Regions from separate parts of the Calditerricola yamamurae genome, predicted to be linked through region 3. Evidence: predicted binding sites of a transcription regulator. Region 3 holds the regulator's gene; each other region holds the start of a gene.
What was found. Region 3 encodes LexA, which represses DNA repair genes until DNA is damaged. Its sites were predicted from a motif close to CGAACATATGTTCG; they were not measured.

Region 1 (5,902 bases), 360 kb from region 3:
GCGATTCTTTCTCCCGCTCCCCTTATTGGGTGGAAGGGGGATGCGGTATGGAAGGGAATGCTCGACCAAAGCAAATCTCAAAAAGGAGAAGATGATGAAGTAACCACTCTTGACGCTATTTTAAGGGGGCTTGGGCTAAAATGAAGGCTCTACGGCCTCTTTTTCTTTTGATGTTGGTTGTATCTTTGATTTTGACGAACACTGCATTTGCAGCAGCTGTTCCATCCTGGGGTGATCCTTCAATTCCGTATGGCCAACGTTTCGATCGTCTTGTTGGCGACCTGTCGCGGTCGGGGTTGGCAGGAATCGACGAGCGTCCGGCCATCCTCGACAGCTGGGAAGCGTATTTTGTTGATGTTGTGGCGAACAAGACCCTGGACTATCTCGACAAGTATGATGTCTTTGATATTCAAGAAGTATACGAAGGGGATGAATTCACTGATCGACGGGGTTACGGCTGCTGAAATATCCATACGATTACTGTGTATCGGCCCGGATTAAACCGGTTCCGCCTCCGCCGGACTCTGAAGAGCTGGGGATGCTTGAGAATTCCGACCCGAGCAATGACGGGTTCCAGTTCGTTGACAAGATCTCCGGTTTGCGTTTGGTGCAGTAGTTTTCTTCCCCCAGACTGCAGACAAACTCCCTCGGTGCCAACGCAGCCGAGGGAGTTTTCTTGTCGTCTGTGAACAATAAAGAGAAGAAATTAAGGGCATGGCGCCCTGTTTTTCCTAACCTCCATAACCAATTCGCCAGCTTTTTTAAATTCATGCAAGCAAAAACAAGCATCGCCTGCATTGTCACTTTTTCCAACCCACGTAAAGTGGTCCAACGCAAGCCATGCTTCTCCTTGAGATCCGCAAATACACGCTCAATCGTTTCCTTTCGGCGTGCATATAGGCGTTTATTCACTTCTGTATGGCGCAAGTGCTCCACTTCTTCCATGTAATGGGCCCAGATATGGCGGCTCACACGCTTAACCGCGTCGTGGCTTTCTGTGCACTGGGAGCGGAATGAACAAGATCGACAGGTCGTGGCATCGGAACGGTAGATTCTGTAACCCTCACGGGTCGTGGTTTCGTAGGTAAGCACTTGTCCGGCAGGACAAAGATAGCAATCGTAGTACTCATCGTACACGTAATCTTGCTTTCGATACCTTCCGTCTTTTGTGTGGGGACGGGTATACGGCATGACCGGACGGACCTGTTGGTCCAAGAGGTACTTGCTGATATAGGGTGTTTTATACCCTGCATCCACCGCGACAGCGCTGGGTTTTCCGACATGCTTGACGGCTTGCTCGAACACATCCGAAAAGACCTGACTGTCATGAACGTTGGCGGCCGTGACGACGGCACTGACGACAAAGCCGTTTTGGTCGCTGGCCGCATGGAAGGAGTAAGCGAACGTCTGTTCCTTTTCGTTTTTGACAAACCAGCCGCTGTCCGGATCAGTGGTGCTTTGCTTCACCTCCTTCCAGACGGCTTTAGACTTTTTTGGCAACGGCTTTTTCCCATGCGCTACGCGGTCCTGGTTGATTTCCTCTTCCAGAAGTTCTTGATATTTTTTCCTTCTTCCTGAACGAGCCGCTTGATGAATTTTCTCTTGTTGGCGTTGGCTTTGACATGGGTGGAATCAATATACAGAACGGAAGGGTCCACAAGCCCGTGATGGCAGGCTTCTTCGAGAATGCGCGTAAAGATCTTTTCAAACAGGTCGGTACCCTTGAATCGGCGGACATAGTTTTTTCCAAACGTCGTGAAATGGGGAATGGGCTGGGTGAGATCGTATCCCAAAAACCACCGATAGGCGAGATTGGTTTCGATTTCCTTGATGGTTTGACGCATGGAACGGATGCCGAACAGATACTGGATGAGCACCATTTTGATGAGGACAACGGGATCGATGCTGGGTCTTCCGTTGTCTGGGCAATAACGATCTTCCACCAGGTCATAGATAAACGAGAAATCGATGGCGTTTTCGATTTTGCGGACCAGGTGATCCTGAGGAACCAATTCGTCCAACGAAACAACGGTAAGCTGGTAACGGCCTTCGGCCGACTGTTTTCTCAGCATGTGGCCACCTCTGCATGGATGAGATAAGAACTCTATTCGACAAAAAAGCGTGTAGACCTTGTACCTCCCGGTACTTTGTCTACACGCTGAACGCACCGGTGATAAACCGGTGCGTTGATGTCTTTTTTTGTAGGAGTGCCCTCAATCTTCGACGGCCCACCACGGCTTTCCCGCTGCCGGGTCGGGCTACTTGGGCTTCCCGCACCGCAGGCAGCGAAGCTCGCCGTCGATCCACCGCCACTTTCCGCGGGCGAGACACCGACACACGTCGGCCTGACTCCAGTAGGCCAGGCGTATCGGGTCGTACTGCGGCGCACGGTCGTCCTGTTTCACGCGGCGCCGCCCTCCTTCGCCGGCATGGCCGCGAGGATGTTGGCCAAGCTGAACGTGCGCACGGCGCGCCGCTCATAGCAGTAGGCCCGGACGTGGTGGGCATCGACGCGCAGCAGCCGGACGCGGCGCTGGCTGAGCCGGCCGGCACGGTCCATGTAGACGATGTCCACCACCTGTCGACGAACGAGGTAGCGCTGGAGATCGCGGAGCATCGCACCTCACCATACATGCGTTCTTAGAACATCTGTTCGTATTTTACCCGAAACAAAGGCAACAGAAAACCCCGGCCATTGAGCCGGGCTGTTCTAACACGTCAGACGTCAAACAACATTATCAGATCGTCGCGGTTCAGCCTTTTCGGACTCCGTGTATCCTTTTTTATACAGACTCCGCAACTCCAGCCTGCTGATGGAGCTGGAGGCACGCAAGGCTGCTGCCACTCAGTGGGATTCGACCCTTATTTACCCCCCCGACTTCCTACCTCTGCTGGTTTGGAAGTGTGTGACGTCTATTGACAATTATATAAGCATATGCTTAATTATCGATGGAGGTGAAAACATGGAATGGGACTTGCTAGCGGATTGCTTCAAAGCGCTTGGCGATAAAACGCGGCTACGCATTCTGGCCTTGTTAAAGGTAGAAGAACTATGCGTTTGCGAGCTGGTGGACATTTTGGGGATGACGCAGCCGGCCGTGTCCCAACACATGAGGCGGTTGAAACAGGCGAAATTAGTCAAGGAGCGACGTCAAGGCCAATGGGTTTTCTATTCGCTGGACGGCTCGATATACCCGTTTTTTGATGACGTTGTACGGATGCTTCCGGATTTGCGGGAAGAGGTAGAAAAACTCAAACAGAGAGGGCGAAGAGTTGTATGCCGGTAACAGTTGAATTTGCGTGAGAACGTAACCAAAGGGAGTGGTAGCGTGAACGGAGTGGCGAGAAGGCTGTCATTTTTAGATCGCTACTTGACGTTGTGGATCTTTTTGGCCATGATTGCCGGCATCGGCGTGGGGTATCTCTTTCCGGATGTGGTCAACCTTCTCACCCGTTTTCAGGTGGGAACCACCTCCATTCCCATCGCCGTCGGCCTGATCTTGATGATGTATCCGCCCTTGGCCAAGGTGCGCTATGAGGCGTTGGGCGAGGTGTTTCGCAACGTTCGCGTGTTGGGGTTGTCGCTTCTCCAAAACTGGGTCATCGGCCCCGTGTTGATGTTTGTCCTGGCGATCCTCTTTTTGCGGGACCAACCCGAATACATGGTCGGGCTCATCCTGATCGGCCTGGCCCGATGCATCGCCATGGTGATCGTATGGAATGACTTGGCTGACGGAAACCGTGAATATGCGGCGGGGCTGGTGGCGTTCAATTCCGTGTTCCAGGTCCTCTTCTATTCCGTTTACACCTATCTTTTCGTCACCGTTTTGCCTGCGTGGCTCGGGCTGGAAGGCGCAGTAGTGGCGATCACCATGGGCGAGATTGCCCAAAGCGTGTTGATTTATCTCGGCATTCCCTTTTTTGCGGGTATGATCACGCGTTTTGTGTTGATCCGGTGGAAAGGCCGTGAGTGGTTCGAGACCCGTTTCGTTCCCGTGATCAGCCCGCTCACGCTGGTCGCCTTGTTGTTCACAATCGTGGTCATGTTTTCGTTGAAGGGCGAGTTGGTGCTGCGGCTCCCGCTGGACGTCCTTCGCATTGCGATTCCCCTGGTCCTTTACTTTGTCGTCATGTTTCTTGTATCGTTCTACATGGGCAAAAAGGTGGGGGCCGACTATTCCCAGACGGTGTCGATTTCGTTTACGGCCGCCAGCAACAATTTTGAGCTGGCCATTGCCGTTGCCATCGGCGTCTTTGGCATCAACTCCGGTGCCGCCTTTGCGGCCGTAATCGGTCCGCTCGTTGAAGTGCCGGTTCTCATTGGGTTGGTCAACGTGGCCTTCTGGCTGCGACGAAAATATTTCGCGAGCGCCGCCATGAAAGGGAGTTAACATGCGGTTGTTTGAAGAGAAGCCGTGCGAAGGGGGTGCGATCATGCAAAAGAAAATCCTGTATTTCCTGTGCACAGGCAACTCCTGCCGCAGCCAAATGGCGGAGGGGTTTGCGAAAAAATACCTTGGCGATCGGTTTGAGGTCTATAGCGCGGGGATTGAAGCGCACGGCCTCAATCCGATGGCGGTGAAGGTCATGGCGGAAAAGGGGATCGACATTTCCGCCCAGACGTCTGACGTGATCGATCCGGAGCTACTGGCCAAAGCCGATTATGTCATCACGCTGTGCGGCGATGCCAACGATCGCTGTCCGGCAACGCCGCCCAACGTCACGCGCGAGCACTGGGGGTTCGACGATCCGGCCAAAGCGACGGGCACCGAAGAAGAACGCCTGGCGGTCTTCCGGCGCGTGCGCGACGAAATCGAAGCGCGCATTAAGCGCTTCGCCGAGGAACTCGAAGTGAGGGGCTTCGCGTGACGCCCGAACCGGTCGCAGGCAAATGAAAGCCCTTGGCTTGCCAACACGGCAATGCCAAGGGCTTTTTGAATGTGGTCGCGTGCGTGCTTTCATTCTTCGACCAGCAGCTTTTCCATGGCCATGACGTCGACGAAGCAGCCGTCGAGTCGGCCCTGTTTCTGAAACACGCCGACCTCCCGGAACCCACACTTACGGTACAGGCGCTGTCCCGCCTCATTAAACGGGAAGGTGAACAGAACAAGCTTGTTGACGACGGGCAAGGTAACGCTGGAGATCGCGGAGCATGGCACCTCACCAAACACATGTTCTTAGAACATCTGTTCGTATTTTACCCCAAACCAGGGCAACAGAAAAGCCCGGCCAGTGAGCCGGGCTTTCTCGCTCGTCAGTGGACTAAAAGGTTGCAAACCCTTTTGAAAAGAAAAATGCCCCCGGTACAACGCCGGGGGCATCGTCGTTTCATCGAGACTGCACCGTGTTCTTGACGCCGCAATGCTAAACAACCCAAGTGCAGGTACACGAGCACGCCTCGTAGCGGATCGACTGGCGCCACGTGCACGAAGCCGACCTCCACGCAGAGGGCAACCCAGCAAGCAGCGCCCAGCGCTGCAAGAGACCAACTAGAAACAAAAAAAAAAGAAGCAAGCAGAAGGGGAACTGGAAACGGTCAGATGGAGAAAGGCGGATGAATTTGAAAACGAAAAGGGTGCTATAGAGCACCAAGTCAGTTCAGCGATTCGAGTGAGGAACAGGGATTGTGACAGGTGTGGGGAGGGGCGAAAGGAGGTATGAAAGGAGGTATATGAGGAGGTACGAATGGAGGTATAAACGGATGTAAGTAAAAGCAGGTCATGCCTGCAAATTCGACAGGAAAAACTGTGTATCTTCACCAGGAATAAAAAAGTACATTTGGGGTACAAATTCATCTTTGTAGAATAAATTTACAAACGCTTCCCAATTGGCTTTTAGGTAGTCCCGTCTATTCTCGGTGAATGCCACCCAGACAACCGGACTGGTATCCTTAATCGGCATC
Region 2 (6,775 bases), 330 kb from region 3:
GTCAATTTGCCGGCCGCAAAATTCACCTCTGCCTCCTGAACGCCGGGCAACGCCCGGACGTGCCGCTCCAGCTTGGCGGCGCAATCCGCTCACGTCAAGCCTGTGAGGCGATACACGCGCTTAACGGCGGTGTCCTGCACGGGATTCCCTCCCTTCTGCCCCATTGGACAACGCCAGCGCCTCCTGCACGATCCGACGCACAATCGGGTCAACGAGCCGGTAGTAAACCATTTTGCCGTCCCGACGGCAGGCAACCACACCCATGGCGCGCAACAACCGCAGGTGGTGCGAGGCGGTTGCCGGCGAGGTGCCGATCAGCGTGGCCACGTCGCACACGCACAGCTCCTCCTCTTGGCACAAGGCGACAATCACCCTGAGCCGCGTTTCGTCCGCAAGCGCCTTGAACAGCGGCGCGAGGTCCGCCGCGCGGTCAAGCCCTTTCTGAAGCCGCGCCACCTTTTCCGCGTTGTAGGCAAACACGTCGCACATGTCCGCCGCAGCGGGCGTCGCGTGCCGTGCGGCTTCATCCCCACGCGCCATCCTCTCCCCCCTACTCTACAACATTTAAACAGTTGTTTTCCTATTGGTAGTGTAGTCACGAGCTCTTGCCGCTGTCAATGGAATCCCCCTTTCCCGTGCCGCAACGGGTGAACCGACGACTACAAGATATTTTTTTCTTACATGGTATTCAAATCCTTTTCATGTACCTTGGCCGCGGATTATTATAGAAAGGGAGACCTTGCCTGCGAAAGGAGGATCATCATGGCAAAACGCGTCCTCATGCTCGTAACCAGCCACGACAAGATGGACGATGCGCACCCCACAGGCATCTGGCTGTCGGAGTTTGCCGAGCCTTACGAGGAATTTCAAAAAGCCGGCTACCACATCACGGTGACGAGCCCCAAAGGCGGAGCGGCACCGATCGACCCGCGCAGCCTGAACGAGGAAAACGAGCGGCGCTGGGCGGCGGCCATCGAACGGCTGAAGGATACCGTTCCCGTAACCGCGGTCAACCCGGACGAATACGATGCCTTGTTTGTCCCCGGCGGCCATGGGACGATGTTCGACTTCCCCTTTGACCCGAATGTGCAGCAGCTCGTGCGCCACTTTGCCGAGGCAAACAAGGTGATCGCCGCCGTCTGCCACGGCCCGGCGGCCCTCGTCGGTGTTACCCTGTCGAACGGGCAACCCCTCGTTGCCGGCAAGCGGGTGACCGCCTTCACCGATGAAGAAGAGCGCGACGTCCAGCTGGACAAGCTGGTGCCATTCCTCCTCGAAACGCGCCTGCGGGAGCTGGGGGCCAATTTCATCGCCGGCGAAAAATGGGCGGATCACGTAGAACAAGACGGCCTGCTCATTACCGGGCAAAACCCGCAGTCCGGGATTTCCACGGCCAAGGCCGTCATCCGCACCCTCGAAAGCACAACCGGCGCCTGAGCCCCGCCAATGCGCTAGGGGACGCGTGTCGTCCCTTACGCGTATCCGTCCGCGTCCGTTGACGCGGGCGTTTTTTTGTTTGCCCCGCGCGTTCCGTCGGTTGTCCAAATTCTTCTTCCCCTTTTCAACCGGCGTCCTCTGGCGTACACTAGAACTGTAATCGAACATCTGTTCGTATGGAGGGAACGGACATGCGGCGCTTTGTGCGCACCGTCCTCCTCGCCGACATGGACGCCTTTTTCGCCAGCGTCGAGCAGGCGCACAACCCCGCGCTGCGCGGCAAGCCGGTAATCGTCTGCGGCGACCCGGAAAAACGGCACGGGATCGTCCTCGCCGCCTCCTACGAAGCCAAGCGCTGCGGGGTCAAGACGGCCATGCTGGTCGGCGAAGCCCGGCGCCTGTGCCCGGAAGCCGTGTTCGTACTCCCGCGGATGGCCACCTACGTTCAAATTTCCAACGCCATCCTGGCCATGATGAAGGAAATCACGCCCCTTGTTGAACCGTTTTCCATCGACGAGGCCTTTCTCGAACTGCCCGACGCCACCGACCTCGTGCGCGACGGCGTGGAAACGGCCCGTCGCCTGAAAGACCGCATCCGCCGGGAAATCGGGGTCAGTTGCTCCATCGGCGTGGGCCCGAACAAATTGCTGGCCAAAATGGCTGCCGGCCTGGAGAAGCCTGACGGCCTCACCGTGCTCACCCTCGACGATGTGCCCACCCGGCTATGGCCCCTCCCCGTGCGGGAGCTGTTCGGCGTCGGCCCGCGCATGGAGCGCCACTTCTATCGCATGGGCATCCGCACCATCGGCCATCTCGCCCAAGCTGATCCCGACCGGCTGGCGCGCCGCTTCGGCCTTATGGGGCGAGTGCTGCACCTGTCGGCCAACGGCATCGACTACAGCCCTGTCGACCCGGGTTCCCTCGCTGTCCGCCGGTCCATCGGCCACATGTTTACCTTGCCGCGCGACTACCGCACCCTGGACGAGCTGCGCGTGGTGCTCCTCGAGCTGGTCGACGACGTCTGCCATCGCGCCCGCACCCGCGGCTATGTGGGTCAGACAGTCTCCCTTACCCTGCGCTTTGCCGACCTGTCCGGCCTGCATCGCCAGAAGAAGCTGGAGGCCCCCACCAACGTGACCCCGCCCGTTTTTGCCGCCGCCTTCCACCTGCTCCAGCGTTTCTGGAACGGCCAGCCCGTACGGATGGTGGGGGTAAGCCTCGGCAACCTCATGCCCGACACCGGTTTTCAACTGGATCTGTTCGGCCGCGAGGAACGCCAGCGACGCTTAGCTGCCGCCATCGACCACATCCGCGCCCGGCACGGCAAGACGAGCCTCCTTCGCGCCGTTTCCCTCACCCCGCCCAGCGTCTTCTTCGACCGCGCCGGCAAAATCGGCGGGCACCGCAAGTAACCGGCGCCCATTTCTCGCCGCCCTGGTGTCGCCCGCCCGAGACGGCGAATACCGTGGGTAATGGCTCCGCGATTCCTTAAAGAAGGAGGAGAACGCACCCATGCTAAAGCATCCGTATCCGCCGTACATGAGCCCCGTCGCTCCGCCGATGCGCCACACCAACTTCAAGACCTGGCGCCCGTACATCAGTCCCTTTGATCCCTGTCCTCCGGAACGGATAAAGGTGTACAACACGCCGCCGAACCTCTATCTTGGCTTCCAGCCACCCAATCTCCCCCAGTTCCCTCCGCGGGAAGCCCTCCGGCGCGGCACGCTATGGCCGGCCCTGTTCAGCCCGTACGAAGGATACAACCGTCCAGTCGAACGGGAAGGAGATGGCTGCGATGGATTGTCATCGCGATAACGAGCACCGCAAAATGCCGGAGGAATATTATCAACTCCTCGAGGAGCTGCAAGCCCTCGATTTCGTCCTGCTGGAGCTGAACCTGTATCTCGATACCCATCCCAACGACCTGAACGCCGTCCGCCAGTACAACGACCTCGTCAAAAAGCGAAAGGCCGTCAGACGCCAGCTGGTGTCGATCGCTGGGCCCCTGTCGCATTTCGGCCACGACTACGTCAGCTGCCCGTGGAACTGGGACGATACACCGTGGCCCTGGCAGGTTTAACACCCGACATCCCCATACCCGAGCAACGGCCAGAGGAGGACCGCCATGTGGATCTATGAGAAAAAGCTGCAGTACCCTGTTCGGGTCAGCAAATGTGACCCGCGGATGGCTAAATACCTCCTGGAGCAATATGGTGGAGCCGATGGCGAGCTGGCCGCCGCCCTCCGCTACCTCAACCAGCGCTACACGGTGCCCAACAAGGTGATCGGCATATTGAACGACATTGGAACGGAAGAATTGGTTCACTATAGTTATCAATGATAAAGTGCACACAATTAACCCCTAGGGACACAACCCTGAGGGTTTACTCGTCTTCCGCCCACCACGGCTCTGATGGCTGCTCCGGGTACTTCGGCCTCCCGCACCGGACACAGCGAAGCACACCGTCGATCCACCGCCATTTTCCACGAGCGAGGCACCGGCACACGTCAGCCTGCCCCCAGTAGGCCAGGCGTATCGGGTCGTACTGCGGCGCGCGGTCGTCCTGCTTCACGCAGCACCACCCTCCTTGGCCGGCATGGCCGCGAGGATGTTGGCCAGGCTGAACGTGCGCACGGCGAGTCGCTCGTAGCAGTAGGCACGGAGGACCGCATGAGTCCGCTGATCGTCGCAGCCGCCCGGTTGCTCGGCAAAACGGATGTGGTGATCGCATCCAGCGGAAATGCGGGTCTTTCGCTAGCGGCGTATGCAGCGGCTGCCGGTCTGACCCCCCATGTCATCGTGACCCCCAGAGTTCCAGCGCAGGTTCAGGACTGGATACGGAGCTACGGCGGCAACGTGTGGATGGTCAGCAGGTCAGATGAGCGGTGGCCGCTGATGGGCAAACTGGTGCGGGAGCGGGGGTTTTGGCCAGCGGGCAATTTCCATGTCCCGCCGGTGGGCAGCAATCCCTTCGGGGTACAGGGATTGAAAACCATTGCTTATGAGCTGGTGGAAGAGCTGGGTGAAGCGCCGGATGCTGTGATCGTCCCCACCTCCCGGGGCGATTTAATCTGGGGAATCTGGGAAGGGTTCAGAGAGTGCCGGACTCGGGGGGAAATTTCACATCTTCCTCGCATGGTGGCGGTGGAACCTTTCCCGCGTCTGACCCGCGTGCTTCATGGTGAGGATTGGCGCGGGCGGTTCGAAGGAAGGACCTCGTTGGCTTCCATAGATGGGTCCACCGTGACCTATCAGGCAGTGGCCGCGGTAACGGAATCGGGAGGGACCGCCGTATCCGTGACAGATCGGGAGGTGGCGTGGGCTTGGAAGGAAGCAGCGCGATCCGGCCTGCTACTGGAATCTTCCTCGGCGTCGGTTCTGGCTGCTGTTATTCGGCTGGTTGACTCCGGATGGCTGAAAAAAGAAGAGTCCGTGGTCGCAATCGGAACTTCCCACGGTTTTAAGGAGAGGAGCCCTCATGAACGAGATCAACGAGTTTGACGTGCAGGCGTATCTCAACCTTTTAGGCATCCCTACTTCGCAAAAACCCACCCTTTCTTTCCTCAACAAACTGCATGAACGCCATCTTCTCACCGTCCCGTTCGAAAACCTGGACATTCATCTGGGTCGGCCGATCCGTCTTGACATCCCGTCCCTGTTCGACAAGATCGTACGCCGGAAGCGGGGAGGGTTCTGCTATGAACTGAACCATCTGTTCCATGCGCTTCTGACCGCACTCGATTTCGATTCCACGCTCATTTCGGCACGGGTGAAAAAAGCGCAAGGCGGATTCGGGCCTGAATTTGACCACCTCGCCCTGATTGTGCGCCTTCCCGAGCCGTACTTGGTTGACGTAGGCTTCGGCAACTCGTCCCGCCACCCCCTTCCCCTCAGCGGGGAACCCCGTGAAGACATCAGCGGCACTTACCGGGTGAAGCAGCTTGAAAACGGCGAATTCAGCATGCAAAGATGGGTCGAGGGAAACTGGTCGGATGAATATCTGTTCACCCTTGTGCCCCGCACCATCGATGAATTTCAAGAGATGTGCCGCTATCACCAAACGTCGCCCGCATCCCCTTTTACGCGCAACAAGATCTGTTCGCTTGCCACCTTAACCGGTCGGATTACGCTCGCCGGCACGGAGCTGAAGGTAACGGAAAACGGCAAACAGGAGGTATTTCCCGGCAAGTCGGAAGAGGAATGGAGCCGGCTGTTAGCAGAACATTTTGGCATCCGCCTGTAACCCCTGTCCCCCACCCCATATCCCGGTACATTGTTCTGCCTACAAGCTGAGGGGCCATAAGGGCCCCTCCTCTTCCAATCTCTGAACGGCAGCAGCCGTCCAGTCGGTCGATACCCGGTATTAATTCACCCGCTTGGTTTCATCATCGTTACGCTGCAAACTCTCAATGATCGCTCACCCGGCGGCGTACATCTCATCGAGCACTTTCTCGATCTCCTCCGGCATCCGGGCGCACCATGCCACCCCACAGGATACAAACATAAGTTTGTATTTCATCACATACGAAAGCCCTGCTTAATGGCCGGGCTTTTTCTCCGAAACCAAAATTGGCCAAACAAACGAAAATGGCCGAAAATCGGCTTCGATACGCACGACCATTATGGAATGTTACGGAAGTATCTGGAAAAAGGGGAAACGCAAAAGAGTGCAAGGTCTCCCCGTTGGTGGCCACGCTTTATGGCAGCAACGTGGCTTGCACCTGGCGCACCACGGCCTGCACGTTGCCGAGGCAGCACGCCCCCTGCGGATTGTTCACCTCGCACCCGCAGCGGCCCGCCTTCACATGGGTGGCGATGGTGGCGGAAGCGGTGCTCTTACCCATTTGGGCGAGCTCGTCGCGAATGCGCCGGCGCGTCCACCCGAAACAGTAGCACACAGGCACGTCTTCGCCTAGGTCCTTTTGGTAAACAGGAACCTTCACATCGGCAGTGCGAAAGGGCGCGCTATCGGCCGCAAAATACACCACGTCACACTGTGGCGAAGCACAAAACGCATAGGCCGCATGCGGATCCAACCGCTCAAGGGCCTCCGGGCGAAGCAGGCTTTTGAGTGTCACCAGGCCAATCGGCTTCCCTTCCTGACCACATTCGGGACACTGCAACACCGCCGCAACAGGATTTCCGTTTCCAACGGCACAGCAATCGCTCATTCGCTACCCCCCCCTTATCGATTGGTACGGCGGCATTCACCACATTTTCCATACGGGAGAAGGGCCCGAACGGAACGTAATTGCAATACTGCTGTTGCGAGTGACGAAGGTCACACACCATCAGAACGCAGCGCCAGCTGCGGCCACCTCGGACCGGGGAATGCTC
Region 3 (6,775 bases):
TGGGGGCAAATTCGGCGTCCACGTTGTACCGGGAGACGAAGGTGCTCTTGGATTACGGCTTTGCCGTCGCCCCCAACCTTCCACCTGCCCCCTGGGTGCTTGTCGAGAACAGTATGGTGACCAAACAGAAAGCGAAATCCGTCGTTCGCGCTTCCTCGGCCGGAGCGGATGAGGCGGAAAACGATGGCTGGAAGCAGTGGGTTTCCGCTGTAAAGGAACGGATCGGGAAATGGCTTGTGGGGATGGTGCTGCTGACGCTGTGCGGGGTCGGGATCGGGTTGTTGGTGCGGGCGAGCCTGGGGCGTCTTCTCGTAAGGCGTCGCCGCCGGCGGATGTGGGTTTCCCGCTGGGGACCGGATTCCCGACATTTTCCCCCTCGTCACCATCTGTAGTGTCAGTCCGCATCGGAAGCGTTTTTGAGTATAAAACGACTGCGGGGTGCACAGGTCACCCCGCTTCTGTTTTTCCTCTCTAGTTTACATAATGTATATTATAGGACGTAAAAAAGGTGCGAGAAAAAACCTCGGTGTTTGTCTCAAACAAAGAGTTCACTCTATATTTTGAGACGAAAAAGGAAAGCGCGAAATGAGCGGTATCGATTTCATTTCGTACACGTTTCGTCTGGGTCTGCGCGTTTACGGTTCCGAGGATTCGGGATTGTGGGTTTCGCGATACTCCTGATACCGCCGGTGGACCGTCGCCTTGGAGACGTCATACCCTAGGCCGCGCAACGTGGCGGCAATTTCGGCGAACGTCAGTCCGTGTTGTTCCCGCAGGCGCACCACTTCCTCCACCGGCACGTCGAGCCGCGTGCGTCCGGCGTGTGCGCCGCGGTTCTTCAGGTTGTCCTCCGGCCGGTAGCCGGCGGCCATGGCCCGGCGGATGCCGCGGGAAATTTTGCGGTTCATCAGGCGCCGCTGGTATTCCTCAACCTCGGCCAAGATCTTGATGACGAGCCCGTCCATCTCCGACAGGACAATTTCTCCCTGGTGTTCCAGGGTGTACACTTTTGCGCCCATGCGGAAAAGCTGGTGGAGCACCGCGATTTTGGTGTGACCGCGCCCGATGCGCGTCTCATCCTGGATCACGACGCCGTCGGCCTGCCCGTCTCGCACCAGGGACAGGAGCCGAAACAGCCCGTCTCGCTCCACGTCGTACCCGCTGGCCTGCTCGGCGATGCGCTCGACGATGGTCCAACCCTGTTCTCGGGCAAACTGCTCCAACTCCGCGATCTGGCGGGCCAAGCTGGTCGCCTGTTCCGCTTTTTCCGTGCTGACGCGCGCATACAGCACCACGCGCATGCTCCTCTCCCCTCCCCTTTCGCGCCATCACGGCATGCTCTTCCTTCTTATTGTAGCGGGAACGGACTTATTGTAGCGGGAACGGATCGCCTGTGTGGACGCGATGGCGGGATGTGGCAGGCGGTTGATCCGGAGCTTGCTGTCACTCCGGCGGAAATCGGTTTCCGGCGTCATCAAAGGGCACGTGGGCGAGCAGGTGCGGATCTTCCATCAGGCCCGCATCGCGGTCGGCCAAGAAGGTGCGGTCGACAGGTAACTCCTCGCCGGTCCTCGGCTGCTGGGTGCTTAAGGGAGCGCCTTTTTGGGGTGCGCGCGCGGCGGGCAGTTCGCTGTCATCTTTGTGGTGCCAGGAAATGTCCCGAACGTCCATTTCGATCGCTCCTTTGCTGTGGATTTGGCGCAGGGAAATGTGCGCGTGCTTATGGACGAGTATGCCCGATTGCGCGCGCCATTATGCCGAACGTGCGTTTGTGGGGATGCGCGCCATATGGTATAATGAAACCAAATTGTGGGCAGCACGAGGAGGATATCGTGTATGGAAAAGCTATCAAGTCGGCAACGGGCCATTTTGGAATTTATTAAAGAGGAAGTCCGGAAGAAAGGCTACCCCCCGTCGGTGCGCGAGATTGGGCAAGCCGTTGGCCTGGCGTCGAGCTCGACGGTGCATGGCCACTTGGCGCGGCTGGAGAAAAAGGGGTATATCCGGCGCGACCCCACCAAGCCGCGGGCCATTGAGATTCTCGACGTCGATCCGCCGGCCACGGAGGTAGAAACGACGCTGGTGCCGGTGCTGGGGAAGGTAACGGCCGGCCAGCCCATCGAAGCGATCGAAGCCGTGGAGGAAACCTTCCCCCTCCCGAAGGATTGGGTGAACAACGACACCGTCTTCATGCTCCGCGTCGAGGGCAACAGCATGATCAACGCCGGAATTTTCGACGGGGACCTCGTGATTGTTCGCCAGCAGCCGGTGGCCAACAACGGCGACATCGTCGTCGCCCTCACTCCCGACGGCGAAGCCACGGTGAAGCGCTTCTTCAAGGAGAAGAACCGCGTTCGCCTGCAGCCGGAAAATGACGAGATGGCCCCTATTCTGCTTCCCGAGGTGAAAATCGTCGGCAAGGTGATCGGCGTGCTGCGCCGGTTTCAGTAACCGAATCGAGTAGGAGGGGGCGGCTAACCCCCGTCCTCTCACACCACCGTACGTACCGTTCGGTATACGGCGGTTCACAAGGATTGACGAAGCTGAGCGTACAAGTCGGCTAAACTGAAGAGGCCCCGTTCTCGCCAGTACGCGAGGCCGGTGGCCTTATTCATTTGTGGAGAAAGAGCCCGGCGCCAGTATCCCTTTCGGGAACCGCTCAGCATTTTCGCCCATTCAGGCGGCAACCCAAGGGCGATCAGGTTTCGGCGGATCGTCTTCGGTCTTTTCCATTGCTTTAGGAGGCACATCCGCAACCGCCTTTGGATCCATTCATCCAGGGATTGGAGCGGGCTTGGGGTGTCAATCAGGCGGAAGTAGCCGATCCACCCCCCGCAGGTAGGCGTTCAGCCTCTCGATTCGCTCCTCCATGCTGACGCTGTGGCTCCGACGGGTCAGATTCCGGATGCGATCCTTAAACCGTTTAACGGTTTCCGACGCCAGGCGGATGCGCGGCGTTTTCTCGCTGGTAAACGAGAAGCCCAGGAATTTGCGTTTCCACGGGCGGTCTACCGCGCTTTTCTCCAGGTTGATCTTCAGTTTCAGCCGTCCCTCGACGAACTTTCGAATGCTGGCCATGACGCGTTCGCCTGCCCGACGGCTCTTCACGTAGATGTTGCAGTCATCGGCATAGCGAACGAACTTGTGGCCGCGTTTCTCCAACTCTTTGTCCAGGTCATCCAGAAGGATGTTGGCCAGGAGAGGGCTCAGCGGACTGCCTTGCGGCGTTCCTTCCTCGCTCCGCACACATACCCCACCCGCCATGACGCCAGCCTGGAGGTAAGCCCGAATCAGCTTCAGGACACGCTTGTCCTTCACCTTGCGGGCTACCCGAGCCATCAGGATGTCGTGGCCCGCCCGGTCGAAGAACTTTTCCAGGTCCATGTCCACCACATAGCGATAGCCGGCCTCCACGTACGCTCGCGCCCGGCGCACCGCCTGGTGCGCGCTGCGTCCTGGCCGGAAACCAAAGCTGGCCTCCGAAAACCCTGGATCAAAGATGGGCGTGAGGACTTGCAAGAGGGCCTGCTGGATCAGGCGGTCCAGCACCGTGGGGATACCCAGCAGCCGCACACCGCCACCGGGTTTCGGGATTTCGACTCGGCGGACCGGAGACGGCCGATAGGTTCCCGCGAGCAACTCTTCGCGGATGCGTGTCCAGTGGTTGACGAGATAGACGCGGAGATCTTTCACCTCCATCCCGTCAATCCCTGGTGCACCCTTGTTCTGCTCAACACGGCGCAAGGCGCGGAGCATGTTCTGTCGCTCCACCACCTGCTCCATCAGGTTGTCGCCTGCTTCGCGGGGCAAAGTGGCGAGGGGTGCCGGAGAAGGACTCGGCGCTCCTGCGGTCCCCCGCGGGTTCACCGCTTCCTCCCGCAGGCAGCTCCCTTTTGGGATTTTCGGCTGTCGTCGCCCTTCTCGCGAACCCATGTCGCACCCACCCCTTTCCTTGTGTTCGGCCCTTCCGTCTCCCGGACGTCACGGGGGACGTACGATGACCTCTGCTGACTCCTGCCAGTTCAGCCGCGCCTTTCGACGCGCACTTACCCGGTAACCGGGCGTACCCGGCAGGCCTCCCCGGGTAAGAGCGCTGTCTTTCCCTCCATCTACCCGCCCCATTTACTGCCTGTACCCTTCGGCGGCAAGGACTTCGTCTTGTTGTGCAGACTCGTCCAAGCACAGACAGCCTCGTATGGGGTTCCTGTTCGTCGGGCCGCAAGGTTCCGCCGGCTTCCTTCAGACTCCGCCTCGCGGCGGACGCCCTTGCCTTAAGCGAACGGGCGACTGCCATCTTCGCCGCTCGGGACTTTCACCCTATAGACAGCGCCCATGCCGGGCGCACAAACTGTCAATCCCCCACCACAAGGTGGGGGCAAACGCTTTCTGAGCCGTTTGGGACAATGTCGAAAAAGTTGTATGACCATACTTATCCCACGAAGAAGGGGCCAAAAGGTTGACCATGAAAAAAGCATGTTGCTCCTCCACAGGAATTCTCCTAGATTGTAAACCATCCGATCAAAATACTTTTACAAATTCATTGTTGTCTTGCTTTGGTCAATGCGGAAATGAGGTTCACACAAATCACGCAGATCAAACCAACCAGAATCGCTACACCGAACAAAATGCTGTAAACAAACACACTTGCAGGCTTGAATCCACCGAAATAAAGGTAGATGACCACTAGATACCCTAGCATTCCGATAATCAAAAAAGGTAAAGCCCCCACAATGCTTATTCTAAAGATTTCTTTTTTAGTATAATAAGGAAGCTTTATCACAAACTGCCTCCAGAAAATAGCGAACGTGAGCGCAATAACAAGCAGCTCAATAAAGGGAAAGCGAGGACCAGGGAAAAGGAAGATCATAATAAAAAAGAAAGAGATACAAAGCAGAAAAACGATTACGTTTAGAACCGCCAAACGTAAACCATACTTCGTTGTCGAGTCGAGCTTTATAAAAGAAAGAAAGCGAAGGAGCAAATTTAACCCCTCCTCAATAAATGATCTAACCTTATACGGATTCTGATTTAAACGTGTTTGCTAAACAGTTGTTGAATATAGTGGCTCTTTTAATGGCAGTGATGCCATTGGCTATGGCCAATATTTGGAGAACAATTACGCGTTCCGTTGCACCACTTATTCGTTTCTGTATCCATAATTGCTTCTTGCCAACACCACGGTTGCGCAAAAGTAACTAGCGCGTAATAACAATCACTCAACAAAAAACCTTTACAGTCATCTCCTCCATTATCATCAAGGCATGGTATATAGGCGGTTGTGTTGACTTCGGAGTCAGTATTCCTGTGATTTGTGGAATGAGACATTTTCTTAGCAATCTGGCTCACGTCTTTCTCGATGGTCAACAATATATGATGACCATCCTCTTTAAAATTCCATTTTCTTCTAATCATTTCAATGTTATTGAAATAAAGTACTACATCAACTTCATTTTCATAAATATTTTTAATGTGGAAATGACCGTTTTTATCAATTAGAACTTTCATATCACCAACGCCAACCTCCCAATTAGGAGGGTTCAAAACGATCTTACCATTACCGTCAGAGAGTTCAATAAACCTTCCATAATTTTGATCATTCAACTTCATCTTATTATCATGTGATAAATTTTCCATCTCCTCTTTGGGTATATTCAAAACAATTTCAACCTTTCCGGTTAATTCATGTCCGATTGTTGATTTAGCAAATACAACTTCATTTGTATAGTACCCTACAACTAAGACAGCAATCAAAACAACAAGAACAACAGGAAATAAATATTTATTGATTTTCATCAACAAGATCACTCCTTCCTAAATTTACTATGCAAACATTGGGATTAGCATTACCCATGCAAACAATTGATTACACACCCAACATAAGCAGATATTTCGTGCTTAAAGTATGGATCCCTCCGTTTTTTTTACTGCAGCAGCAATAGCATCGATACTGAAGTATTACCTGAAGTATTATTATTGGATTTGTTTTTTAACTTTTTCACTCGTATTAACCCTGCAATGAGTTCACTAATCCCCCCTATCAGAATAATGATGTTAAGAATGAAAGTATGAATACTGTATGGTTGTTTATAATAGGAATATACATTATAAGCACCACCAAAGATCATTATAATGGAAATGAGGAACTGACGTAAAAGGCCCCCATCATTCAAAAATAACACCTCCAAACCATATTTGTGGAGAAGTGAGAACGTAACTTTCTGAAAAGATTGTACAACACATAATTCCATCCGTCAAGTTCTGTAAGTTCTAGAGCTTTTTTCGCTGTGCCTGTATCTAGGTCTGATCTGCATCAGGCCATCTTCAGTTTTGGGGGATTCCCCGATTCTTTTTTAAACAAGATTGGTTTTCATGCATATATTACCCAGGTTTCTAAAAAAAAGACAATACTCACCTCTCTTTTTCCAATCCACGGAAAAAGGATAAACAAAACCATCCTGCTCTTCCTCAACTACGCAACCTGTACAAAACTCCTCAGATTCCCTGACAATCCCTCGCGCAGGCGTCCAAGCGCCATTCCCAGCATGACCACCAGCGCAAGCCCCACACGCACGCGCATCTTCTTCAGCCCTCGGATCGTGTGCGTCTCAAAGCCGTACATCGTATCCAGACGGGAAAACACGCGCTCCACCGCCGTGCGCTTTCGGTACTCTCGCGCCCATCTCGCGCTCCCGCGCGCGATCGGCGTAAACAAACGCCGATTCACGTCCATTCGAATGCGCAATCCCCTCGCTGCGGGGCACTGGGCCTCTCCGGC

Region 1: the regulator LexA is predicted to act here: its motif matches at 2,643-2,656, upstream of ACYQ0Z_RS09940 (WYL domain-containing protein).
Region 2: the regulator LexA is predicted to act here: its motif matches at 1,599-1,612, upstream of dinB (DNA polymerase IV).

Annotation. Positions count from the first base shown of each region.
Region 1 covers NZ_BAAIFH010000006.1:723,683-729,584, reverse strand. Annotated here, with positions in the region: gene ACYQ0Z_RS09955 (hypothetical protein) at 141-464, shown strand; partial or broken gene ACYQ0Z_RS09950 (IS1182 family transposase) at 478-2,072, opposite strand; gene ACYQ0Z_RS09945 (hypothetical protein) at 2,259-2,405, opposite strand; gene ACYQ0Z_RS09940 (WYL domain-containing protein) at 2,402-2,617, opposite strand; gene ACYQ0Z_RS09935 (ArsR/SmtB family transcription factor) at 2,964-3,287, shown strand; gene arsB (ACR3 family arsenite efflux transporter) at 3,339-4,391, shown strand; gene arsC (arsenate reductase (thioredoxin)) at 4,435-4,869, shown strand; partial or broken gene ACYQ0Z_RS09920 (N-acetyltransferase family protein) at 4,959-5,114, opposite strand; gene ACYQ0Z_RS09915 (replication-relaxation family protein) at 5,719-5,902, opposite strand, start outside.
Region 2 covers NZ_BAAIFH010000006.1:696,656-703,430, forward strand. Annotated here, with positions in the region: gene ACYQ0Z_RS09775 (heavy metal translocating P-type ATPase) at 1-164, opposite strand, end outside; gene ACYQ0Z_RS09780 (ArsR/SmtB family transcription factor) at 121-540, opposite strand; gene ACYQ0Z_RS09785 (type 1 glutamine amidotransferase domain-containing protein) at 763-1,437, shown strand; gene dinB (DNA polymerase IV) at 1,629-2,849, shown strand; gene ACYQ0Z_RS09795 (spore coat associated protein CotJA) at 2,998-3,252, shown strand; gene ACYQ0Z_RS09800 (spore coat protein CotJB) at 3,233-3,517, shown strand; partial or broken gene ACYQ0Z_RS09805 (manganese catalase family protein) at 3,563-3,763, shown strand; gene ACYQ0Z_RS09810 (hypothetical protein) at 3,822-4,010, opposite strand; gene ACYQ0Z_RS09815 (threonine synthase) at 4,109-4,939, shown strand; gene ACYQ0Z_RS09820 (arylamine N-acetyltransferase family protein) at 4,917-5,681, shown strand; gene ACYQ0Z_RS09825 (putative iron-sulfur cluster-binding metallochaperone) at 6,136-6,609, opposite strand; gene ACYQ0Z_RS09830 (urease accessory protein UreH domain-containing protein) at 6,774-6,775, opposite strand, start outside.
Region 3 covers NZ_BAAIFH010000006.1:365,480-372,254, reverse strand. Annotated here, with positions in the region: gene ACYQ0Z_RS08150 (D-alanyl-D-alanine carboxypeptidase family protein) at 1-392, shown strand, start outside; gene ACYQ0Z_RS08145 (YneB family resolvase-like protein) at 636-1,301, opposite strand; gene ACYQ0Z_RS08140 (hypothetical protein) at 1,444-1,671, opposite strand; gene lexA (transcriptional repressor LexA) at 1,837-2,451, shown strand; partial or broken gene ltrA (group II intron reverse transcriptase/maturase) at 2,526-3,933, opposite strand; gene ACYQ0Z_RS08125 (hypothetical protein) at 4,538-4,981, opposite strand; gene ACYQ0Z_RS08120 (hypothetical protein) at 5,071-5,793, opposite strand; gene ACYQ0Z_RS08115 (transposase) at 6,470-6,775, opposite strand, start outside.